Regions from separate parts of the Pseudoalteromonas sp. Of7M-16 genome, predicted to be linked through region 1. Evidence: predicted binding sites of a transcription regulator. Region 1 holds the regulator's gene; each other region holds the start of a gene.
The links. The regulator LexA, encoded in region 1, represses DNA repair genes until DNA is damaged. The targets are predictions, from matches to a motif close to TACTGTATNNNNATACAGTA.
Positions count from the first base shown of each region.

Region 2: imuA (translesion DNA synthesis-associated protein ImuA) is a predicted target of LexA. The motif match lies at 3,923-3,942, and genes of this name have one in related genera.
Region 3: dinB (DNA polymerase IV) is a predicted target of LexA. The motif match lies at 5,946-5,965, and genes of this name have one in related genera.

Region 1 covers NZ_JAKRFY010000046.1:16,113-23,865, forward strand. The annotation lists gene MHN81_RS27540 (hypothetical protein) at 1-293, shown strand, start outside; gene MHN81_RS27545 (DUF3016 domain-containing protein) at 316-798, opposite strand; gene MHN81_RS27550 (efflux RND transporter permease subunit) at 928-3,987, opposite strand; gene MHN81_RS27555 (efflux RND transporter periplasmic adaptor subunit) at 3,984-5,057, opposite strand; gene MHN81_RS27560 (DUF3313 family protein) at 5,074-5,772, opposite strand; gene lexA (transcriptional repressor LexA) at 6,131-6,742, opposite strand; gene MHN81_RS27570 (hypothetical protein) at 7,272-7,433, opposite strand.
Region 2 covers NZ_JAKRFY010000008.1:197,232-204,984, forward strand. The annotation lists gene MHN81_RS10580 (error-prone DNA polymerase) at 1-1,787, opposite strand, end outside; gene MHN81_RS10585 (DNA polymerase Y family protein) at 1,787-3,202, opposite strand; gene imuA (translesion DNA synthesis-associated protein ImuA) at 3,207-3,911, opposite strand; gene MHN81_RS10595 (SOS response-associated peptidase family protein) at 4,034-4,729, shown strand; gene MHN81_RS10600 (hypothetical protein) at 4,878-6,410, shown strand; gene MHN81_RS10605 (alkaline phosphatase D family protein) at 7,028-7,753, shown strand, end outside.
Region 3 covers NZ_JAKRFY010000011.1:169,765-177,517, reverse strand. The annotation lists gene MHN81_RS13535 (bifunctional acetate--CoA ligase family protein/GNAT family N-acetyltransferase) at 1-942, opposite strand, end outside; gene MHN81_RS13530 (methyl-accepting chemotaxis protein) at 1,100-2,941, opposite strand; gene MHN81_RS13525 (NUDIX domain-containing protein) at 3,474-3,995, opposite strand; gene MHN81_RS13520 (aldo/keto reductase) at 4,066-5,118, opposite strand; gene dinB (DNA polymerase IV) at 5,984-7,039, shown strand; partial or broken gene MHN81_RS13510 (carbon starvation protein A) at 7,153-7,753, shown strand, end outside.

The sequences.
Region 1 (7,753 bases):
TGCAAGCAATCATCGAAAAGCTCAACGAAAACTTAAAAGTTGTTTATCGTCAGTCACTTGATGCAGATAAAAAATTAGATGAATTACAGCAACAAGGGCATGGCAAATTCTCATCACTTTTTAGCAAAGATGCAGGGTTTGAATTCGAAGCCAAGCGTTTTAAACCTTATGTACTTGATGTCGCTGCTGATGTAGATAAATTGAGTAAATCAGAACAGCTCGATGAAGCACACCTAAAGAAAACCGTGTTTAAATTACAGCAGCTACTTCAGTTACTCGCCACATTTAAATAAAAAGAGCGCCTAAGCGCTCTTTTTATTTAACAATTGGCTCGACATCATCTTTATACCAGTCACTCAGCAACCGCTTATCGTAATAAAACTCAGAATCTCTACCAAATTTTATCCTATCCATAAAGTTCATATCTTTTAGTACTTTCGATTTTGCTTCAACAAGCACTTTGCCTGCGTTATCTGTTACGCTGTATGTAATTTTCAAGCGGGGAAAATAAATTGGCTTGATAATACGAATATCATTCATGTTAAATCTGACATCTCCAGCCAAGTCAATATCTTCAAACTTTACAGATAAGGTATATCCATCAGGCATATCTGCCGCCAGTTTATTTAAATGCGAGTCAAATTGCTTGGCGATGCGCTTGTGATATCCACCACGAGTTTCTTTTGCAGGAAACACATCTCTGTACTCTTTAAAATCTAGCCATGCCACTTTCACTTCACCAGCATTGGCCATCATGGGGATCAGCATTGCCACAATTGCATAGTTGATAAGTTTCATCATTTACTCCTCTGGTTAGCCTGTATGTTCATTTTCTGCTCACCACACTGAACAAAAACTTAAGGGTTACACTCATTAACAGGCTTTTACTGGCGTTCACGATTTATCGTTGTGAACGCCACGACTTTGCTAGTGTTGTACTTTGATACGATAAAACAACGCATAAAGTACGGGGACTATGCCCAGTGTAAGTAGCGTGGAAAACAACAACCCACCCATAATGCCAAGCGCCATAGGCTCCCACATCTCACCACCGCCTAAATACAATGGAATTAAACCAAACACTGTTGTTGCCGTCGTTAGCAGAATGGGACGCATACGCTGCTGTGCCGCTGAAATAATGCCTTCAACTGGGTTTTCCGGGGTGTTTTCCAACTCTATTTTAATCCGCTCTAACAATACAATCGCGTTGTTTATCACAATACCCGCAAGCGAAATAATGCCAAGCAAGGTCATGAAACCAAAAAATGACTGCCCTACTAGTAGACCTAAGATCACCCCAATAAATCCCAGCGGAATAGTCGTTAATACAATAATTGATTTACGAATAGAGTTAAATTGACCAATTAATAAGATGACAATTATAAAGACTGCAATCGGCATCTTATCCGCTATAGACTGGTTCGCTTTTCCTGATGACTCAGCTTCACCACCTAACTCATACGAATAGCCAAATGGCCAATTTTGCTTTTGCTCCTCAAGCCAAGGGACGATTGCAGCGAAACCTTCATTCGCTGTGATCCCATCTAGTTGCGCGCCAACCGCAACTGTTTTCAATCTATCACGACGCAAAATCTGGGCACTCTCCCAAACCACTTCGATGTCTGCAACCTGCTTCAACGGCACTGAAGCGCCTGTTGCTTGAGAGTAAACCATCATGGCTTCTAACTTACCAATATCATCTCTATCCGCTGCAACAGAGCGAAGCGTCACAGGAATTAACTCGTTACCTTCACGATATTGCGTTAATTCCAGACCACTAAAGCCAGTCTGTAATGAACTTGCGATATCTTTACTCGACACTCCAACCCGACGTGCGCGAGTTTGGTTTATCTTGATCTGTACTTTTTTGCTCGGCAAACCCCAGTCGTCACTTACCGCCTTCAGCCCAGGTGTTGCAGCCATTTTCGCTTTCAATTGATCGACAATGGCCATCAGTTTATCTTTGTCATCTCCTGAAAGTCTGACTTCTACCGGGTTAGCGATCGGCGCTCCATTTTCAATTTTGCGCTGCTTTATTAATAGGTCAGGATGACGGCTTAATGCGTACCGCTCAATATCAACCATTAATGAATCAATCAGCTTATATGACGTGGTACTGACTATCATCAGTGCATAGTTAGCACTGGTAGGCTCTGGATTGTGAGTTAATAAAAATCTCGGCCCACCACTGCCGACATAACTCACCCACTGTGTAACGCCTTCTGGGCGCTCACTTGATACAAGTAGCTCTTGCTGTATATAGCTTTCCATGTCTTTTACCAAGGCTTCCGTTGTTTGTAGTCGTGTGCCAATCGGTAGCTCCAATTCGACTTTAAAATAGTCACGATCAGAGGGTGGGAAAAATAGCTTAGGAATAAATTGCATTCCTTGGAGTGCAATAAAAAACGCGGCAATACAAGCTAATAAAGTGACCCAGCGATGACGGATCATGGTTGTTAAAAGATTTTTATAGCTTAAATAGATACCTGAATTATAGTCGGCTGATTGGGATTTAACGCGTGTAAAGTATACACACAACATTGGGATCATGGTCATAGCCAATAACCAAGAACATAGTAATGTAATCGTTACGACCTTAAACAGAGAAGCGGTATATTCACCAGTTGAGGACTCAGCCAAGAAAATAGGTAAAAATGCGGCCCCAGTGGTTAGCGATGACACGAGTAATGGTACTTTTAATTCATCCGCGGAATCAACTGCCGCATCAATTGCAGCCTTTCCTCGCTCCATTTGAACCATAATATTTTCAGACATTACAATGCCATTATCAACCAACATACCAAGTGCAATAATCAAGGCTGCTAGAGAAATTTGGTCAATACTGATATGGAAAAACGACATCACTAAAATGCCAAATACCATGCTCATAGGGATGAGGCTTGCCACAATTAAACCGGTGCGCAGTCCTAATGTGAATAACATCACTAAGGTAACGACAAGCACCGCTTGTAGTAAGTTAGAGACAAAGTCACTGACCTTCTGCTCAACCTCTTTTGGTAAAAACGACAGCAGTTTAAATTCAACACCTATAGGGTAGACACTTTCCAAATAGTTCAGAGTCTCTAATACTTGCTCACCCAACGCAATATTGTTGCCGCCATGGCGCATTGAAATCGCCAATGTTAAGCCATCTTCTTGGCCAACACGTACTTTCGATTTTGCAGGATCTACGTAGTCACGATATACGACTGCAATGTCTGAAAGCAGCAAAACCTGCTCGCTACCAGGTACATTGATTATCGTATTGGCTATATCTTCGACTGATTCAAAGTTGCCACTTGGCTCTAGTGCCAATGTTTCATCATTAATATAAATAGAGCCACCGGGGTTGACGATATTTCGTGACGCTAATTGATCTTTAAGTTGACTGGGCGAAATACCTAAGGCTCCTAGCCTCGCATTTTCAAATTCAATAAAGACCCGTTGCTCTTGGTTACCGTATATCTCAACCTTTGCAGCTTCCGGTAAGCGAAGTAATGTGTCTCTGACCTGCTCAGCAACATCCTCCATCTCACGATAACTATACCCTTCAGCTGTCAGGCCGATCACAATGCCAAAGACATCACCAAACTCATCGTTGACGATAGGCGTTTGTGCATCACTGGGAAGATCTTGCTCAATACTTTGTATTTTACGTCGCAGGTTGTCCCAGATAGGCCGCATATTCTTGTAGCTTTCTTTAATATTGACGCTAACAATGGACACCCCTGTTTTCGAGGTACTGCTGACAAAATCCAGTTCAGGAATTTGCTGAACTACCTTTTCGATTTGATCTGTAACTAGTTCCTCTACACGCTGTGGGCTCGCACCAGGAAAGTAAGTAATAACTTGCGCTGTTCTAATAATAAAACCGGGATCATAGTCTTTTGGCATTTTATTGAATGACACAATGCCAAAAAACAATAGCGCAGCGATCAATACCCAGGTAGTACGGTTATTTTCTAAAGCAAGTCTGGTTATATTCACTGTGCCTCCTTGTTAAACTTTACAAGTTGACCTTCACTTACTTTACTCATGCCCGCTGTAACAATGTACTCACCTTCTGCCACACCACTGAGCACTGGAAACCCTAATGTTGAAACATCACCAATCACAATAGATTTCTTTTTAATCTCACCTTTGCCAGCACCAGCAGGCTCAACTGTCCATACATAATTTCCAGATGCGTCTTTGAGTACAGTATTTATTGGCAGGTATAATCCACTCTTGTTGACATCTGCACCTTTAGCTAAAACTTTGGCTGTCATTCCTGGTAAAATGTTATAGTTTTCAGGGCGAGTCATGCTCAAGGTAACTTCATATGCTTTAGTGACTTCATCGGCTTGAGTGCTTACTTCAACAAAATCCAGCGGGAAAGTCTTATCTGGTATTCCAGAAAACTCGGCTATGATATGTTTTGGTGCGTCTTTAGATACTTTTATCATCAAACTTTCAGGCACGTTAACCTTAAGTGTGACATGTTTTATATCCTGTAACGTCGCAACAACCTGCTTAGCCTGTACTTCTTCAAAGCGCTCTATATAAGTTCTAGCAACCACCCCAGAAAATGACGCTTTCAAATTCGTATAAGACAAGTTATTTTTTGCGTTTGCTAGTTTGCTTTTTGCACTTGTAAAATGAGATTGCAGCTGATCATAGTCCGATTGCGAAATTGTGCCGGACTTGATCAACTGTTTCGCTCGACTGAAATCCGCCTGCGCTTTATTATAGTTAGCTTGAGCGTCATCTAGTGAAAGCTGATAATCTGTTGTATCCAGCTTTGCAATTACATCGCCTAATTGGATTTCTTCACCTTGCTTTACCAATAACTCGGTAACTTCACCTGATACTTTAAAAGATAGATCTGCGGATGAAGCTGCATCTACAACTGCGGGAAACTCAACTAAAGGACCGTCTACCTGAGAAGAAAGCAGCATTGTCCTTACGGGACGAAGTTGTTCAGATTGCTGCTGCTCTGGCTGCTGGTCTGAACAACCGATTAATGCAAGACAAATTGACGCCATTGCACATAGCTGCTTGCTTTTTATTGTCTTCATGAAAGCTCCTTTAATTCTATTTAACATCGCGATGTTTTGTCATCGCCGTAACAAAGTTATTTATCCACACATCTAGCACTTCTTTAACCGCTGCTACATTCTCTGTGCCATCTGCTTTTAAAACGGTATCTAGCTCTTTGTGTGCTGTCATCATCACTACGGGTTGAGGGTTATTACCAAGATAAAAAGCAGACTCCAAAGACACATGTGTCAATGCCTCAGTTTGCTCAGTTGCAGCAAGGTAGGCCGTCTTTCCTGCATTATAGACTAAGCGAATCGGGACAAAGTCTCTCACTTGCAATGCAACAGGTTCAAACTGAACATCTGTAAATGCCCCTTCTATCATCAACACTCGCTCATTCAGATTAAGCGGCTTTTCTGTCACCACCTGAAAATGGGGAGCTAGTTTTTTTACCATTTGCGATTGCATATAGTGGCTTAACTTAGCAACATGTAGCGGGTTTATATTCAAAAACTCGGAATCTTGAACATTTATCCATACTTCAAACTGAGGAATATACAATACTTCAACCTGACTGAGCGCTGTTTGATCAAACGTACTGTTTACATAAAGTTCTGTATCTTCATATTCTTCGGAAGGGGCCAAAGAATCATAGCTCGGTAAAAAGCCTGAACGCGTATTTTGTGAAGTAGATGCACATGCGGAAACAAGACATGTAAATGTAAAAATTAGTACAATACGAAACCAAGTCATAAGTCGCTCCATAATCAATTCATTTCCAGTGGTTGTAGCACAATCAAAAGAGATACTTTGATCTCATTTGAAATCAAATGTAACTTACAAAAACAATTATAGTTTTAGGCACCACAAACTAAGACGAATAGCTCTGACCGCGAATAACTAAATAAGTGCAAAATTATCTTCAATCACTCGCGTATACGAACTAGTTTGGTAGCTAAGTTATAAAATCGTAATTAAGTATATGATATGAAGTTAGAGCTAAAAAGATCAGCAGTAAATTAAGATGAGAAAAATTGAAAGAATCGAGCTGGAGGACACGTCTCCAGCCATGAAAAAGTAACGTCAAAGAGCTATCGAAATGAAAAGCTATTTACAGATTGCCACGGATAACCCCTACCGCTAAACCTTCGATATTAAACACTTCCTGCTCAAGATCGACTTCGATTGGCGAAAAGTCCTCGTTTTCTGCATGTAAGAATACTTTTTTCCCTACTTTTTCAAAACGCTTCACAGTCACATCCTCTTCAACACGGGCGACTACCACCTGACCGTTGTTTGCGACTTGAGTGCGATGAACCGCTAACAAATCGCCGTCCATGATACCGATATTTTTCATACTCATACCGTTAACACGGAGCAAATAATCGGCTGAAGGTTGAAACATGCCTGGGTCAACTTTGCAGTGATTTTCGATATGCTCCTGCGCTAAAATAGGCTCGCCAGCGGCTACACGCCCAACCAGAGGTAAGCCTAATTGCTCCGGCTCATCAGCTTCAGCTAAGCGAATTCCTCTGCTGGCGCCTGGTACCATTTCTATAACGCCTTTTTTGGCAAGTGCTTTCAAATGCTCTTCTGCCGCATTTGCACTGCGAAAACCGAGAGACTCCGCTATTTCCGCTCGCGTTGGCGGCATACCTGTGTCTTTGATAAAAACTTTGATGAGTTCAAAAACTTGTTCTTGTCGTTTAGTCAATGGTCGCATATAACTGGTTTTCCATACAGTGCATTTACTGTGAGTATATACAGTTAAAATTAAATCGCAATGCTAATCGTTGAATACTTAGACAAATTATAAAAACAGCAAAGTGATGAGTGTTAAATAGAGTCGCAACGGTGGTAGGTTCATGGCCCATTTAATAAATCAAAGCGGCAAATAGTTCTCCTTCTTGAGCTTTCTAAACAACACTTCGCCGAAGGCCTTCAGCCCCAACTCAACTTATAAAAGGCAATGTATCTGGTTCACTTAAGTCTCGTTCTTTGTCCGGCTTTATTCATATTATTTTCTTTATTAAAAAGGTTAAGGCCTTTAGCTTTGAATTAACGAGGTTGGTTCAACAGAAGTAGTTTCTTCTATCCAGAAACTTTTAATTATTAATGAACTAAAAATCCATCATGGCTGAATAAAAGGGAAGTAATAACACTATTTTTAAATGAAAATTTTGATGAGGGTATTCGATACTTTAGTTATTGAACAGGAAATAGAGCTACTTTACGTAGCTCTATTCAGTTTGTTAGCAAGCCGTAGTAGTATATGTTCCTGGGCAAGTTCTTGTACCTGTACATTCCCAAGTTTTAAATAAACCGCCAGCAACTTGTGGTGTCATCTCCGCAGGGACGTTGGCTTTATCATGGCTAATCACTTTGATGTTTTTCTTCTTTAATTTTAATAACATTTTTATCTCCTTATTAACTACAACCAACCTAACAGCATTTATTATCACTTTCAACATAATGAATAATATTATTTTTAATTTTTATAATTGCGTTAATTTCAATATATCAAAAAGAAATTAAAAAATATTTATTAATAAAAGAACTAAAATTTTGGATAAAAAACGCTATTTCTAAAACCCACTTTTCATCATCCAAATTAACATCGAACAAAGCACCAATGACAGCGAGCGAAGCGAGTGCGTTCAGTTTGCGCAAGGTGAAATGAGCTGTTTTAACAGTTGTTAAGGCTATTACTTCTAACACCTAGCTAGTATCGAAT
Region 2 (7,753 bases), on a different contig from region 1:
ATCACCAAATCATAGTAACACTGAGGCTTTAAACGAGGTAGCATGCTCATTTGTGCACGAGACTCAATTTGAAATACCCCCACAGTGTCTGCTTTTTGAATCATGTCGTACACTTTTGGGTCATCTTGTAACCGGGTTAGCTGCGCAATGTTCAAGCTCCGTCCCGTGTGTTGCTCAACCAACTCAAATGTTTTACGAATAGCACTGAGCATACCCAAAGCCAGCACATCTACTTTTAACAGAGCAAGGCTTTCTAAATCGTCTTTATCCCACTGGATCACTGTACGCTCTGGCATTGCAGCATTTTCGACTGGCACTAAATCATGTAGAGGCCCTGCGGAAATCACAAAGCCACCGACATGCTGCGACAAATGACGCGGGAATCCCATGACTTCATTGACCAGCTCGATAAACTGCGCACCTTTTAATGAGTCCGGCTCTAAGCCCAGCTCAACAATTTGCGCTTGCCAGTTCAAACTGCGATCACGTCGATTTACGTTTTTAATAAAATAGACCAATTGCGTCTCACTGATCCCGAGCGCCTTTCCCACATCACGCACTGCACTTTTAAAGCGGTAAGTAATTACAGTCGCAGCCAATGCAGCGCGTTTGCGGCCATACTTTTGATAAATATATTGGATCACCTCTTCGCGCCTTTGATGCTCGAAGTCAACGTCGATGTCAGGCGGTTCGTTGCGCTCTCGGCTAATAAAGCGTTCAAACAGAACCGCAACTTGACGGGGATCTACCGCCGTGATCTCTAAGCAGTAACACACCACTGAGTTGGCCGCGGAACCTCTTCCTTGATAGAGAATTCCCTGCTTTTTGGCAAACATCACGATGTCATAAATAGTCAAAAAAAAGTAGGGATAGTCCAGCTCTTCAATTAAGCTCAACTCCTTTTCGATGGTCTTGGCAATATCATCAGGGACTCCTTCAGTAAAACGGCGCTGTATGCCTTTTGCTACCAAAGATCTTAAATATTGCATTGCTGTTTGGCCTTGTGGCACTAACTCACTGGGGTATTGGTAACGCAACTCATCTAAATTAAAGGTGCACAGCTTTGCAATCTTTAATGACTCTGTGACCCAAGGTGGCTTAAATATTTTGCTGACTTTATCTTTTGAGCGCATTGCTCGCTCACAATTGCTCAGCAACTGGGCTTTAACTTGCTCAACACTTTGATTCTGACTGATGGCAGTCAGTACATGCTGGAGACGGATACGCTGAGCACTGTGCATTAACACTGCGCCCACGGCACAGATTGGGAAATGCAGCTGCTGAGCCAATGTTTCACAATGATGCAGGTATTGCTTTTCTTGATTACTTAAATTTCGCTGTATCCCTATCCAAACACGTGAGGCATGATGTCGAGAGAGCCAAGTTCCCCAGTTTTCATCCTCAACTTCCCCCTGCGGTAACCAAATTATCAAACAGTGTTTTACAGATAACAAATCCCACTTTTCAAGAGCATACTCACCTTTGTCAGCCCGCCGTCGGGCATTGCTGATCACGCGGCACAATTCGCTATAGGCCTTTTTATTTGGGCAAAGTAAAACCACTTGTAGTGACTCCAAACGAAAAACGCTGCCGACAATCAATTTTAGGTCAAGCTTTTCATCTTTTATCAAGGTATGCGCACGCACAACACCAGCAAGCGAGCACTCATCGGTAATAGCCAGTGCTGAGTAGCCAAAAAAGTGGGCTTGTTTAACCAATTCTTCTGGGTGTGACGCCCCTGTCAAAAATGAAAAATTGCTCTGGCAAAAAAGCTCTGCGTACTGCATTAACTAAATATCCCATGCATAAACCAACGCTGCTGCCGATCTCTAAAAACCCATAGACGTCGATAACTTTCATCTTGTGCCACAAAGTAATCGCGCTCTACTTCATGACCATCCCACCATCCTGTTGCGATTCTTTCAGGGCCCTGAAGTAGTATCACTTTACAATGTAAAGGCTGCACGTGAGGTAACAACAGATTAGGCCTACATAACGGTGGTTTTTGCTCTGGTATTGTTGTGCGTTTAACGTGCACTAATGGCTCAACTCGACCTGTTGCGTGCTCTGGGCGAGCATCGGCCATTGGTTGGATCCCCTGCACAGCCTCTTCACCTAACTTTGCCTGTAAAGTACTCAGCAAACCCGCAGCGGTCATTGTGCCAATACGTTCAGAGAATAAATCATCTGCCAATGTCTGCGGTTCACAAAGTATCGGCACTTTTAACGCCACAGCTTGTAAAGGAGCTGATAGCTGAGTCCGCTCTAATACAAGCTGACACAAAGCTTGCCATTTATCTGCTCGATATTCCCCTTGTGCGCTCCCTACACTCAATTGCAATGCGTCACAATCACGCTGATAAAATGTCAACTCAATGGACTGAGTCAGCTTATTGCGCAGCCGTAAAAACTGCTCTAGTTGCACCAGCAGCTTAAGTAATGGGCGAGCTAAAAAGTCGAGGTTCTCAATTTCATACAGCAAGGTTAAATGACGTTCAAATACTTCAGGTGGCTGATAAAAGGTGACCGGGTGATGCAATTTGCCCTGTAAACGCCCAACATAATGCACTAAGGCTGTATCGAATCGCTTACCGAGTTCCAACAATGGAATATCCAATAAGGCCTGTACTGTTCTCACGCCTACACGCGTTAGCTTTTGCTGTTGCTGACTTGTCAACGCCAAAGTATTGATTGACAGCTTGCCTAACTGCCTCATGAGTTGCTCACGATTTTGACACAGGCTGTCAAACTGATTTTGTGCCAGCAGCTGCGCCGCAATAGGCGAATAGCCCAAGCTAAAATGATAATGCACATGCTGTGATTCAAGTCGAGCTTGAATAACTTGCCAGTAATGGTCTAAGTCTTGATGTAAAGACAGCATACTCGACACTTTCAACAGCAGCCCATCTGGTTCTGATAAATGTATTTCAGCAGTGTCTAAATAGAGCCATTGAGCCAACTCAATTAAACGCTTTTGCGTATATACCTCACTGTATTCAAGCACACATAAAGACGAACTCATCGCGGCAGCAGCACCTAACCCCATCTCTTTGCGCACCCCCAGTTGCTGAGCCGACCGATTCAACTGTATGACGCTGTGATTTTTACCTGAAACGATAATGGTCGGGGGCACTTGCATATCTTGAGCGTGTAGACTGTCCAATTGCAGCTGAGGAAAGTGTAAATAAAGCCAAAGAGCCATAACCCTACCTGCTCGCGCGGCGCTGCGGCTGTAAAAAAGGTAACACTTGGGCTTCAAGAGACGTCTGCTCAGTCTGCGTCATCACAAGTGGCCATAGTAACGTCCAAGGTAGGGTTAATTGCGGTTTAGCCCAACCACCGCGTAATTTATTCACCTTAATTTTAAGCCCATCAATATCTGGTTCAAGCTGCAAGCATAAACTCACAGGCAGAGAACCAAATTGAGAAACATCGTTACGTAACAAGCAACATAAACTTTTGCCCGTTTGAGCGCTCAGCAATAAGCGTTTGACCTGATGTACTTGCAGATCTCGATGCCATAACAAGACGCTGCCACACGCACCACTTTTTAAACACTGCTCTGCCGCCCATAGTGCTTCTTGGCAAGTGTTAGTCGAGATCACCCATACAAGTTCAGTCATAACATCTTGATGTAAAAGCGCATGGGCATTGATACAAGCTGGCGGGTTTATCATGACACATAAGCGCGATTGCGAGCGAATATAAGGTAGCAGTAAACGTACTTCACCTACCCCCGTGTGGCTTTTTATATCCACCACTCCAGGCATAGGGAACCCACCATCAAGATGCGCATCAAGTACATCATACCCTGTGCTTACTTTTTCAACTAAGCGCTGAGTCAGTGGTGCATTATCAGTCCCCTGCCAAACAAGGTTCTGATGTTGTAAAAAATCGATTAAATTGGCCATATCACACACTTTACTGTATATATATACAGTATTAATGATCAATTTCAAAAGTGCAAGTTTATCGTCCGCATTGGCTGAACTATATTTGTCATAGCGGATACATTCGTGGAGGTGACAAGCATATGTGTGGCAGGCTTAACATCACAGATGACCCCTTTGTGATCCAAATATTAATAGACTTGGGCATCGAAAACCCAACAGAGAAAATACAGTTCGCACGCTTTAAAAGAGCAACCGATAAAGTGAGCATCATCTATCAAGAAAATAATCAGCGTAAAGTAACTGACGCAACTTGGTGGCTGCTACTTACACAAACTGAAACCGGCTTTAAACCCTCTAAATATACCTCGTTCAATAGCCGCCACGACAAACTCAACGTCACAACCAGTGCCGCATATCAACCATTTAGGCACCACCGCTGTATTGTGGTTGCAAAAGGGTTTGGAGAAACACAATACAAAAATGGCAAACCATTACATTATTATGACTTTAAAGCACACAATGCAGCACTGTGTTTCGCTGGTTTGTATAAAAAATGGCATCATCCTGTTACCCAAGAGCAGATATTTTCCTGCTCAATCATTACGCTTTCGCCGCACCCAAAGCTTGCGCCATACCACGATAAAGCCAGCCCATTTATTTTGCCTCAACAGCCGAGGTTACTAGATCAGTGGCTAGATGATACTTACCATAATGTGGCGCACTTCACACCCTTACTGACGCCATACTTACCCCAAACGTTAATTGCACAACAAATTGATAAACCAAGCCGTTACAACCCCATAGGACCAGAAGTGATTATTCCGCAAGATCAGTAACAGTTAAAAGCTGTTCATAAAACAAACAACCCCGGTTAAAAACTTAATACTAAATTAGTATTTTATTATTTTGTTAAAAATAGAGCTAAATATTTTATTCAACCTACCGACAAAAACAGCGAAATTACAACTAAATAAGGAAAGGAATATGAAAGTTAAGTCTTTAGTACTTGCTTTAGCAGGTCTATTTGCAAATCAAGCCTATGCTCAGCCAATCGCACAGCTAGATTTTGAACGCTCATCTGAAGGAATTGAGATCAATTACGGCGATATCACTTCCATAGGGCAAAGCAATCAATATCCAATATCGGGAAATTACAGTCTACAAGTGAATGCGCAAAGCCACTTCGAGATCCAACGCACATTCGCAATCAATCAAACATTTTCTCAATCAACCCCTTTCAAAGTCAGTTATGATATCAAGCTACCTGAGCTTGCTCATGCACAATATGCGCAAAACCTCTATTTCTATACATCATTCTTAATTGAGTTCGATGACGGCAGCCAAATGGTCGTGTACAACTCGGACGGCCACATAGTGCCACCACAAGCCGACAGCATACATTCATTTGATTTCAAAACGACCCTGCCAAAGGGCAAAAAAATCACCAATGTGACGGCTCAGTGGAGTACCCATTTGCTTGAGGAAATGCCTGTTATTTTTGACAATATAGAAGCATCACTCGGTGAAAATAAAGGCGAAGCGAGCACGGCAATTACACACTTAACAATCGATGGCAGCTCTGATTCAGCAATCCAAACGGAGCTTGATCGGTACTTTTCTGGCAACCCTTCCGTGGTAAATCATCACACTGACAATGGACAATATGCAATACAGGTCAATGCCGATGAGTCTGGGCGCCACAAACTGAAATTCAACAAAACGAGCGGCCTTTTCATGGCTCACTCTACACATAACTACCTTGCAACCTATGTCACATTGCATAACCCTAGTAATGAGCCTCGTACAATCACATTCTCAGGCCGTACTGACTTCACCAAAGAGCTTTCGGGCGCAGCTAATACAATTGCCAACTACAACACTCTAGTATTAGCTCCGAACGAGCGTAAGCTTGTCCCGCTGATGTTAGATTTCAGTGATGACTACTACACAGCACTGATCACTTCTATCGCTTTTGATATTGAGGCAAGCGGTGTCATATTGATTGAAAATATAGACATGTATAGTGCGGCTACAGAAGTCGAAGGTGCAGCTTATCAAGTACGTAATGATTATGAGTCAGGCAATGTCGAATTTACCACGCGTTACCCTGATCAAGTCTCGATTTCTCTCAATCAAGATACTCCTCTGTACGGTGAGCAAAGCCTAGAGATGGCCATTTCTCCTTGGCGCCAAGCAAGCTACTCTTACTTTTTTCCATGGAGCTATGATGCCTACGCGACACAAATTCATACTATGTTAGATCTCAATGTCACAGAGGCTGAATATGGTGAACCACTCCAAATATGTACCGATGTCTATTACCGAGGTGGCGAACTTGAGTCATTTTGTGAAACTCGGACTTTAGGTAAAGGCAGCTTCCAAGTAGATGAGATATACCCACTTGATGACAACAAGCAACTCTATCGCTTTTTAGTCCGAGTAAGGTCATTTAGCAATGCCTCCGCAACGGTCAATGTTGATAATTTTTCATTAAAGTATTGGAATAGCATTAAATAAGTAGCAAATTTCAAATCTCTCAACACCACTTAATATGACGGTGTGATGAAAAAAAGCGGAGCCATAGGCTCCGCTTTTTACTTAGCAAATTTCAAATATTGTCGCCGGAGCTCAACTTATCTTGAATGCTCCATGCCACAACTACCGACACAAATTGTGCAACTAACGCCTCTGCCAAGCGAACGTTTACCGTTAGCAGGCAAGCCAACTTTCCTGTTGCTCTATAACATGAGCTTTATGGTTTTTAGTTTTAACTTTATTGCAAAATCCTTTTTGTCCGTAGCCTTGTAGTCGTATGCGGAAAATACAATTACCAGCTCAAAATAGCCAATATCAGGTACAAGTGCAAGTAAACAGTGGATAAATTAGGAAATTGGTAGAGAATATAAATATAATAATAAAAATCTATTATTTCATTAACTTACCTGTTAACCCCTTTTGAAAGATCAGCCAATTACGGCGTGACAATGACATTAGACATAATATTGCCATGCTTTTGACAACTGCGTTTCATTTTTAGGAAATACACTGCTCACGTTCAGCAGGAAGCACACTCGCCCAGTTACGCAAAAGGCACAATTCACAGGGAGGAACAGTAGGAAATAATAGGAATACCAATGAAAAAAACAAGCTATATATTAACAGCAGCTCTGTTAAGTAGTGCCGCATACCATACATACGCAGCGCCAGAAGTCCCTTACGAACAGTGTCAAACTTCGTTTAGTTATCAAGCTGCTCGCTATCAAGGCACAACCGATAAAAACAACAGCAACAGCCAATGGTGTTATTTAAAACAAGCCGTTGATGGACAAACTTGGGGACATGTACGCACCGAGACTATTCCAAAATTCAAAACAATTTCAGGAAAGCTGTGTCAAACACCATCCCAGTATCAAGGGGAAAAGTTTTTTGGCTGCGCAACCATAAACCAAGATACGCCTTGGTGCTATACAGATGGTGAAGGTAACTGGGAAAACTGTGAAACCATCGAAAACGAACCTCTACTGACACACACCCACCCTCAGCCGAGCAAAAGACTCGACAGAGTCGCGCTGGGCTCCTGCTTCAAAACCAAAGGGGATATGCCACAGGCACTGGCAAAACTTATTTCTCACCAACCCGATTTATTTCTTTGGTTAGGCGACAACATTTACGCTGATACCACGGACATGAGCACCATGCGTCAGAAGTACGATGACAAGAAGCGTAATATTGACTACCAAAAGTTTTTAGCGGCCAAAATCCCAGTGATGGCCACTTGGGATGACCATGATTATGGCGCGAATAACGATGGTAAACACTACCCACAGCGGGTGAATAGTCAAAAAGAATATCTTCGACAC
Region 3 (7,753 bases), on a different contig from region 1:
GGTGTCAACGGCCATGATCCCCGGACCGCCGCCATTTGTTAGTATGGTGAGTTGCTCCACCTTAAGCAATTTTGGATGCAACGCGAGTGTTTGAGTGGCCGCAAATAGCTCTCTTAAATCATTTACTCTAAGCATGCCTGCACGTTGAAACATCGCGTCGTACACTGCGTCATCGGAAGTTTTCCCTCCGGTATGATGATAGGCGGCTCGGGCGCCAGCGATTGTGCGGCCGGTTTTTATGGCGATGACGGGTTTATTAAAAGCGGCTGCTCGTGCGGCGGATATAAATCTGCGCACGTCTTTGATATTGTCTATGTAAAGTAAAATCGCTGATGTTTTGCTGTCTCTGGCCAAGTAATCGAGCAGTTCGTCGAAATCAATGTCGAGGCAATCCCCTACAGAAATAAAGTGAGAAAAGCCAATGTGTTTTGTTTGAGCCCAATCTAAAATCGTTGAGCAAACCGCAGCTGATTGAGATACAAAAGCGAGTTTACCAGGTGAGGCGACAGTATGAGAAAAGCTTGCATTGAGTCCGATGTGCGGCAGGATCAACCCTAAACTGTTACTTCCCAAAAGTGTCACTTCAGCCTGCTGCGCGGCACTGTACAACGTGTGTTTTTCGGAATTACTTAAACCAGCAGCAACGATAATGGCATGTTTACAACCTCTGGTGCCTAGCTCTTGAATTAGTTTACATAGCGTATTTTTGTTAGTGCAAATTATGGCTAAGTCAGGTATGCAGGGTAGGCACTCGATATCTTGATAGGCGAGTACGCCATGCACCGCAGTATATTTTGGGGTGACTGGCATAATTGGCCCTTTAAAGCCACCTTGTAATAGGTTTTTCATTACGACATTACCAGCACGATTTGGGTTGTTGGAAGCACCAATAACAGCCACCGATTTAGGGTTAAAAAACTGGCCTATACGTCTCACACTCATGCGTACTCCTTTGATTTACCAATACCAAATTATGTGCCGGATCATGACTGTAACATGTTTGGATGAGATTTCGAGCAGATAAGTGTTTTACTTTGATCTCAAAAGCACTTTTGCGAAAAACAAAAGCGCTTTTGAGGTTTAGAGGTGAGTAGCTAGATTAGACTTTAAATCTGGAAACATCTTCTTGCATCTTATGTGCGTCATATTCCAGCGCTTCGCAATTTTTACAGTTTTGGCAAGAGTCGACGTAAAGCTGCTCAGCTGATACTGAAATGTTTGCGGCGGCATTTTCAACGCCCTGAACTGTCGCCATTTGCTCTTCTGTCGCCCCAGCTATTTGAATCACCATGTCGCGTATTTTATCCATGGCGTGTTTGTTATCGTCCATGCTTTGCTGTGCTTCTGTAATTCCTTCATACATCTGTTCGCTTAGCTCTAAACTGGTTTGCATGGCTTGCTCAGAGTCGTGTACAAGGCTTTGTAAGCCATGGATCATGCGTTCAATTTCTACTGTTGAGTTTTGGGTGCGTTTGGCCAGTGTACGAACCTCGTCAGCTACCACTGCAAACCCCCGTCCACTTTCACCGGCGCGGGCGGCTTCTATTGCGGCATTTAATGCCAGTAAGTTTGTTTGCTCAGTGATCCCACGAATAACAGATGTGACACTTTCAATTTCGCTGCTCGCTGAAGAAAGCTGATGCATCAGTTTACTGTTTTCATTGATATGTCCGGTTAGTTCAGACATGTTATGGTGGGCTCTATGCATGATATCGGAGCCTCGGGCCATGTTTTCATCTGCATCATTGACGTTGTTTTGCACAGCCACACTATTTTCTGCGATAAGTGACACTGCCTGTACCAGTTCACTAACTGCAACTTTAACCGCATGTGTATTGTTTTTTTGCTCTTCAATTGCTTGTTGGGAGCGTTTTGTCACCTCGACGGATTGGTGTGCACCATGTTCGACTGTCTCGCCTGTATGCTTAATTTCTCTAACGATGTCTGCGGTTGTATCTATAAACTGATTGACTGACCCGGCAAACTCCGTCACCTCATCACGGCCAGTCAAATTGATATGATGGGTTAAATCCCCTTCGCCATGACTAATGGTTGCCATATTTGCATTGGCCGCTTTTAATCTTCTGACAATATGCGACCCCTTCCAAAGCAATAGCCCTGCAATTATTGCTGTGAGTACTCCAGCTAACATCATGCCTTGGTTTTGCGCAGAAATAAGTTCATTGCTGATCCCCATCTCTATATCACCAGAGAGCTTATTCATAGTGCCTTCTACTTTGTGAATGCTCGAACGCAACTCTCCACGCAAGCCCGAATTGGCATCGAGACCGCGTTCTACCAGCGCTACAGTAAGCGCTCGCGCAGTATTTTCAAACAGCGTCAGGTCATTTTGCCCTGCGCTAAATTGATCTGAAAAGTAAACCTTCATGACGGCTAACTGCTGAGTGACTTCGTTTTTAGTAGACATATCGAGGTTTGTTTGGAAGTCATTTTCAAGTAACACTAATCGCAATGCTTTGCTCATCGCGGTAATATCGCCAATATTGGTCAGGGATTCGTGTAGGGCGATTTCGGCGTGATTAAATTCACCGCGCAGCCCTTGGTTCGGTGAGAGACCTATTTTTTTATCTAGCGCGACCAAGTTTCGTAGGTTTAACTCGTAGTTACTCAGATCTTTTTCAGCCACCACCAAAGCCTGTTGCAAGTGGCTGGGGAGCTGACCACTTAAAACCGTCATATTATTGCGCATTTGTTTAATTCGGGCATCGAACTTGTCGACGTACTTTTGCTGTTTGCGAAGTAAAAAATCTTTCTCATGGCGTCTTAGCATCAAAAGGTCGTTGCTGATCTCTTTGCTGGTTGCCAGTCTTTGCCCCAAATTGGCGATGTGAGTTGTTTCATACCAAAGCACGCCCACCATACAAAACAGTGCAATCATGACAAGAGAAGAAAGTAAAATGAAAGTGTGACGAATGGTCATAGTCTACTCCTTAGCTTTGATATTCCTATCATCAAAACTTAGAACAGAATTATAAAATTACCAATACGCAGTGAAATTTATTGAAATTATTTGTCCAACCACTTATTCATGGCTGCGTAACACGTGTTTGTTTTACATTTTTATTACATTAATTCCCAAGTGAAACCCTAATATTGGAAGTTTCGTCAGGTGTTACTGTATTAGCGACATCATTGGCCATTTGGAAGCACGGTGACTATGTTCATATGACTTTTGCTGTGAGGTTTGGACGCTTTGTATCGCTGTAATTTAGAGGATCGGAAATTATATCTTGAAGGAGTACGGTAGAGGGGTATCCTATTTGTTCGATTGTTCATCCAGTGATGATGCGGTGGGGTTTAAAGGGGCGAGTCGGTATTGTGCCACCAATTTCATTTTCAAAGCAGGCTTTACAAGTGCTTCTGGCAAATAAAGCGTTTTTTACTGTAGTGAATTCTTTTCCAATCGAGGGCGTTTTCCCCTGTATGTTGCGATAACAGGGGGAAGCGTTTAATCAGTCAAAATTCAGGCCTATAACCTCTTTTGCAACAGTTTCTAATATCGCCAGCTCTCTATAAATAGATTGTCCTTTTTTGTCGCTATTAGCCAGTGTTTCACGGTTGTGCAAAATTGCATCTTTGATCGGTAACCAAACCGGTCGCATACCATTTGCTTGCTCGTAGGATTCCATTTGAGGCTCAGTGAAAGAGCCGCAAATATCGACGATAAAGCAGTGTGAGATAATATGTACATTGTCAAAATCTGGTTTGTACCAACTTTGATACTCTTCGTATATACCAAATGGCGAAATGTGGGTTATTGACTGGGCACCGGTTTCTTCTAGTAGTTCCCTGCTTAATGCGACTTCAATCTCTTCACCTTCGTCGACTCCACCACCAGGCAGTGTATAGTCGTCATATCGCGCTGTATAGAGAAGTAAAATTTCTTCTCCTCTGATTACGATTGCCCGCACGGCATGTCTAACAAAGTGGCTGCCAGGTAGGGGCACAATAGGCTCGCGGTTGAGTTGTTTCATAAATACGTCGTCATTTGAGAGTGCAAATATGCCGAGTTTATCATATTTGCACTCTAATCTGTGGGTAAGCTTAGAATGGAACAGGGTAAGTTTTTAAAATGGTGTCTATTTCTGCCAACGCTTCTGGTGGAAGTGGTTTGTCAAAAGCAATTATGTTTTCTTTTAGTTGTGCCATTGAGGTCGCCCCAATGATGGTTGAAGTAACGCCATCTACCTGATCACACCATGCCAAAGCAAGTTGTGCAGTGCTTAGATGGTGTTCATGCGCAACTTCTTGATATGCAGCGGTAGCTTGTTGTGAATACTGTGTATCTCTGAACAGTCCATTGCGTTGCATTAAGGTCCATCGGCTGCCTTCAGGCCTCGCACCACCTAAGTATTTGCCTGATAGCAATCCACCAGCCAAAGGAGACCAAGGTAAATAGGCGATGTCTTCATTGACGCAATTTTCTAGTAAGTAGGGCCAGTCTTTCTCGTGAAGTAAATTGAATTCATTTTGAATGGATACTGGTCGTTCTATACCGTGTTGCTCACACAAGTGTAAGTAAGTATTGATCCCCCATGGGGTTTCATTAGAAAGCCCCCAATGACGAATTTTTCCTTGATCTTGACATAGTTTTAAGGCTTCAAGGATATTACTCATTTCGTCGAGCTGTTGTGCTTTGCTGACGGCGTGTAGGTCTAACATACCGTGCCAGTGTTTACCAAAATGCGGTGATGTGCGATTTGGCCAATGTAATTGGTACACGTCTATATAATCTGTTTGCAGTCGTTGTAGCGATTGTTCAACAGCGTTGATGACTGCACTTTTATCGATAGGTTTTCCCTCTCTAATCCAACCGAGTCCCGCGCCCGCTATTTTTGTTGCCAAAATAACTTCTTGTCGTTTTTCTTCATGGCGTTTGATCCAGTCACCGATGATCAATTCGGTTTTACCATAGGTATCTGGTGAAGGGGGTACTGCGTACATCTCTGCGGTGTCTATAAAGTTGATCCCCTGACTCAGCGCGTAGTTGATTTGCTCATCAGCATCGTGCTGATTGTTTTGCAACCCCCAAGTCATACTTCCTAAACAAACTCGTGAAACCTTTAGTGATGAGTGGCCTAATTGGCTGTACTTCATAGATACTCCTTGCAAAATCGAACAGGTTTAAACAGCTAAGATGTAGTCGTTAGATACATACAAATTCACTAACAGCAGTGTAGAGCATTTCTACTTATTCTGCTGAGGTTTGTTTACAGTGGGTTATTAAAGTTAGCGGCTGTGCCTTTATTGTAAACAAATGATTGAATGTATCTGATTGATAAATTATTGTACCTAAGTTTTTGGAAGTAAACGATGTTAGGTTTATTGGGAAGTGGATAATCATATTTTCTTTGTTGTAATTGATAATTTAGGGTTTGTTGTACTTTTCTTAGGGCTAGTCATTGGCTGGAGGAACCCATTCGCACGGTGGTTAGTTATCAGCTATTCCATACTTACATGCATTAGTTTTGCTTGTTATCAAGTAACCATATCTTGGAAAACGCACTTCTATATCTTTGAAGCCTTTATATGCCTTGTATTTATGTTGCCGATACTTTTGCGACGCTACATTGCATTTTTTATATATCAAAAAACCCGCAGGGGGTTTTTCTTAACTGTTGCAATGCGCAAGAAACTGACTGTTTATGAATCTTTTTTATTGCGGCTCTTCACATTGGCTGCAATTGTGAATTTTATAACTTGGATTGAGATTCTTTGTTATAAGTATTGGTTAATAGACACCCCCTATATCAAACTCTATTTTAGAGACTACTTTGTTGCGCTTGTTCTGCTCCTTCAGAATATTGCACTGTATGCGTTTATTATGTACTGCTATGCGTCAATGCCTGCTCCTGACATAAAAAGGCGAGTTCATAAATTGTAGCTATTGAAGCAATAGACAAATAACTAGAAAACTGCCACTATACTGTATAAGTAAACAGTATTTTGTGAGGGCGCGTCGGTGAGAAAATTTATCCATATTGATATGGATTGTTTTTATGCAGCGGTAGAAATGCGTGATAACCCCGCACTCGCTAAAGTACCCATGGCGATAGGTGGAAATAGCCATCGTGGGGTGTTAAGTACCGCGAATTATATTGCACGAGAGTTTGGGGTGCGATCTGCTATGTCTAACTACAAGGCTAAACAACTTTGCCCTCAATTGGTCATTGTTCCGGGTCGCATGCAGGTATACAAAGAAGTGTCTCAACAAATCCGGCAAATATTTTCTCGCTACACCCATTTGATTGAGCCTTTGTCTTTGGATGAAGCCTACTTAGACGTTACTGACTGTGAGGTTTGTCAAGGCAGTGCCACCTTGATTGCGCAGCAGATCCGTACCGATATTTATAATGAAACTGGGCTGACAGCGTCAGCCGGTGTTGCACCAATCAAGTTTTTAGCCAAAATCGCCAGTGACGAAAATAAGCCCAATGGACAATGTGTGATCACACCCACTCAAGTAGATGACTTTATCGATGAGTTGCCGCTGAGAAAGATCCCTGGGGTTGGAAAAGTGACACATGAAAAGTTACTGGCATGTGGACTTGTTACAGGCCGTGATATCAAAGCACTGAGCCAAGATGAAATGGCTACGCGCTTCGGGAAATTTGGCAGGGTTTTGTGGCGGCGCTGCCAAGGTGTTGATGACCGAGGCGTAGAGGCAGAGCGAGTACGCAAGTCGGTAGGGGTTGAAACAACGTTTGAGAAGGACATTAAAGATTTAGCGCAGTTAAAGTCTATTTTATGTGACAAACTCATCCCCGAACTTACCCGTAGAAGTGCTAGATATCAAGCAGAGCGTGAATTTACCAAGTTGGGGGTTAAGGTAAAGTTTTACGATTTTTCTCAAACCACCAAGGAATGTCAATGTCACCACATAGATAAAGATATTTTGTGTACTTTATTAGAGCAGGCTGTGGCGCGCTATGGCAATAAACCTGTGCGGCTGGTGGGGGTGCAAATTGGTTTGGGTGATGCGCCGAGTAATCAGGTACAAATGGGCCTATTTAATTGAGATCACAAGACAAACTTTACAGCTGTTAGGGGGCGTGCGACTAAAATATAACTGAAATTACATGTTTCCGTGTTAGAGTAATGTTAATACAAAAATAACACAGAGGACATCTCGTGCAATCGATCATGATAGTGTTGTTCGGTATTTTGGGTATGCTATTTGGCTGGTTTGTATACTCTAAGTTTATCGCAACCAAAATTTTCAAAATGGACGATAACTTCGTCACACCTGCCCATGAACTTAATGATGGGGTTGATTATGTTCCAACCAATAAAGTGGTGTTGTGGGGTCATCATTTTACTTCTGTGGCTGGTGCTGCGCCCATAGTTGGCCCTGCTATCGCAGTCTATTGGGGCTGGGTTCCTGCTGTACTTTGGGTGGTAATTGGTACCATCTTTTTTGCTGGTGTCCATGATATGGGCGCACTTTGGGCTAGTGCTCGCCATAAGGGTAAGTCAATGGGGGCATTATCTGAAACTGTCATTGGCAAGCGCACCCGTTCGCTCTTTATGATTGTGGTATTTTTAGTACTCTTAATGGTAAATGCGGTTTTTGGTGTTGTGATCGCGAATTCGTTTGTTGCCAACCCCAATGCTGTTTTCCCTGCTTGGTCGGCAATAGTGGTTGCTTTGATCATTGGCCAGTTGTTAAAACGAAGAGTGCCACTGATCCCATTGTGCTTAGTGGGTGTTGTGGTGCTGTATGCAACAATTT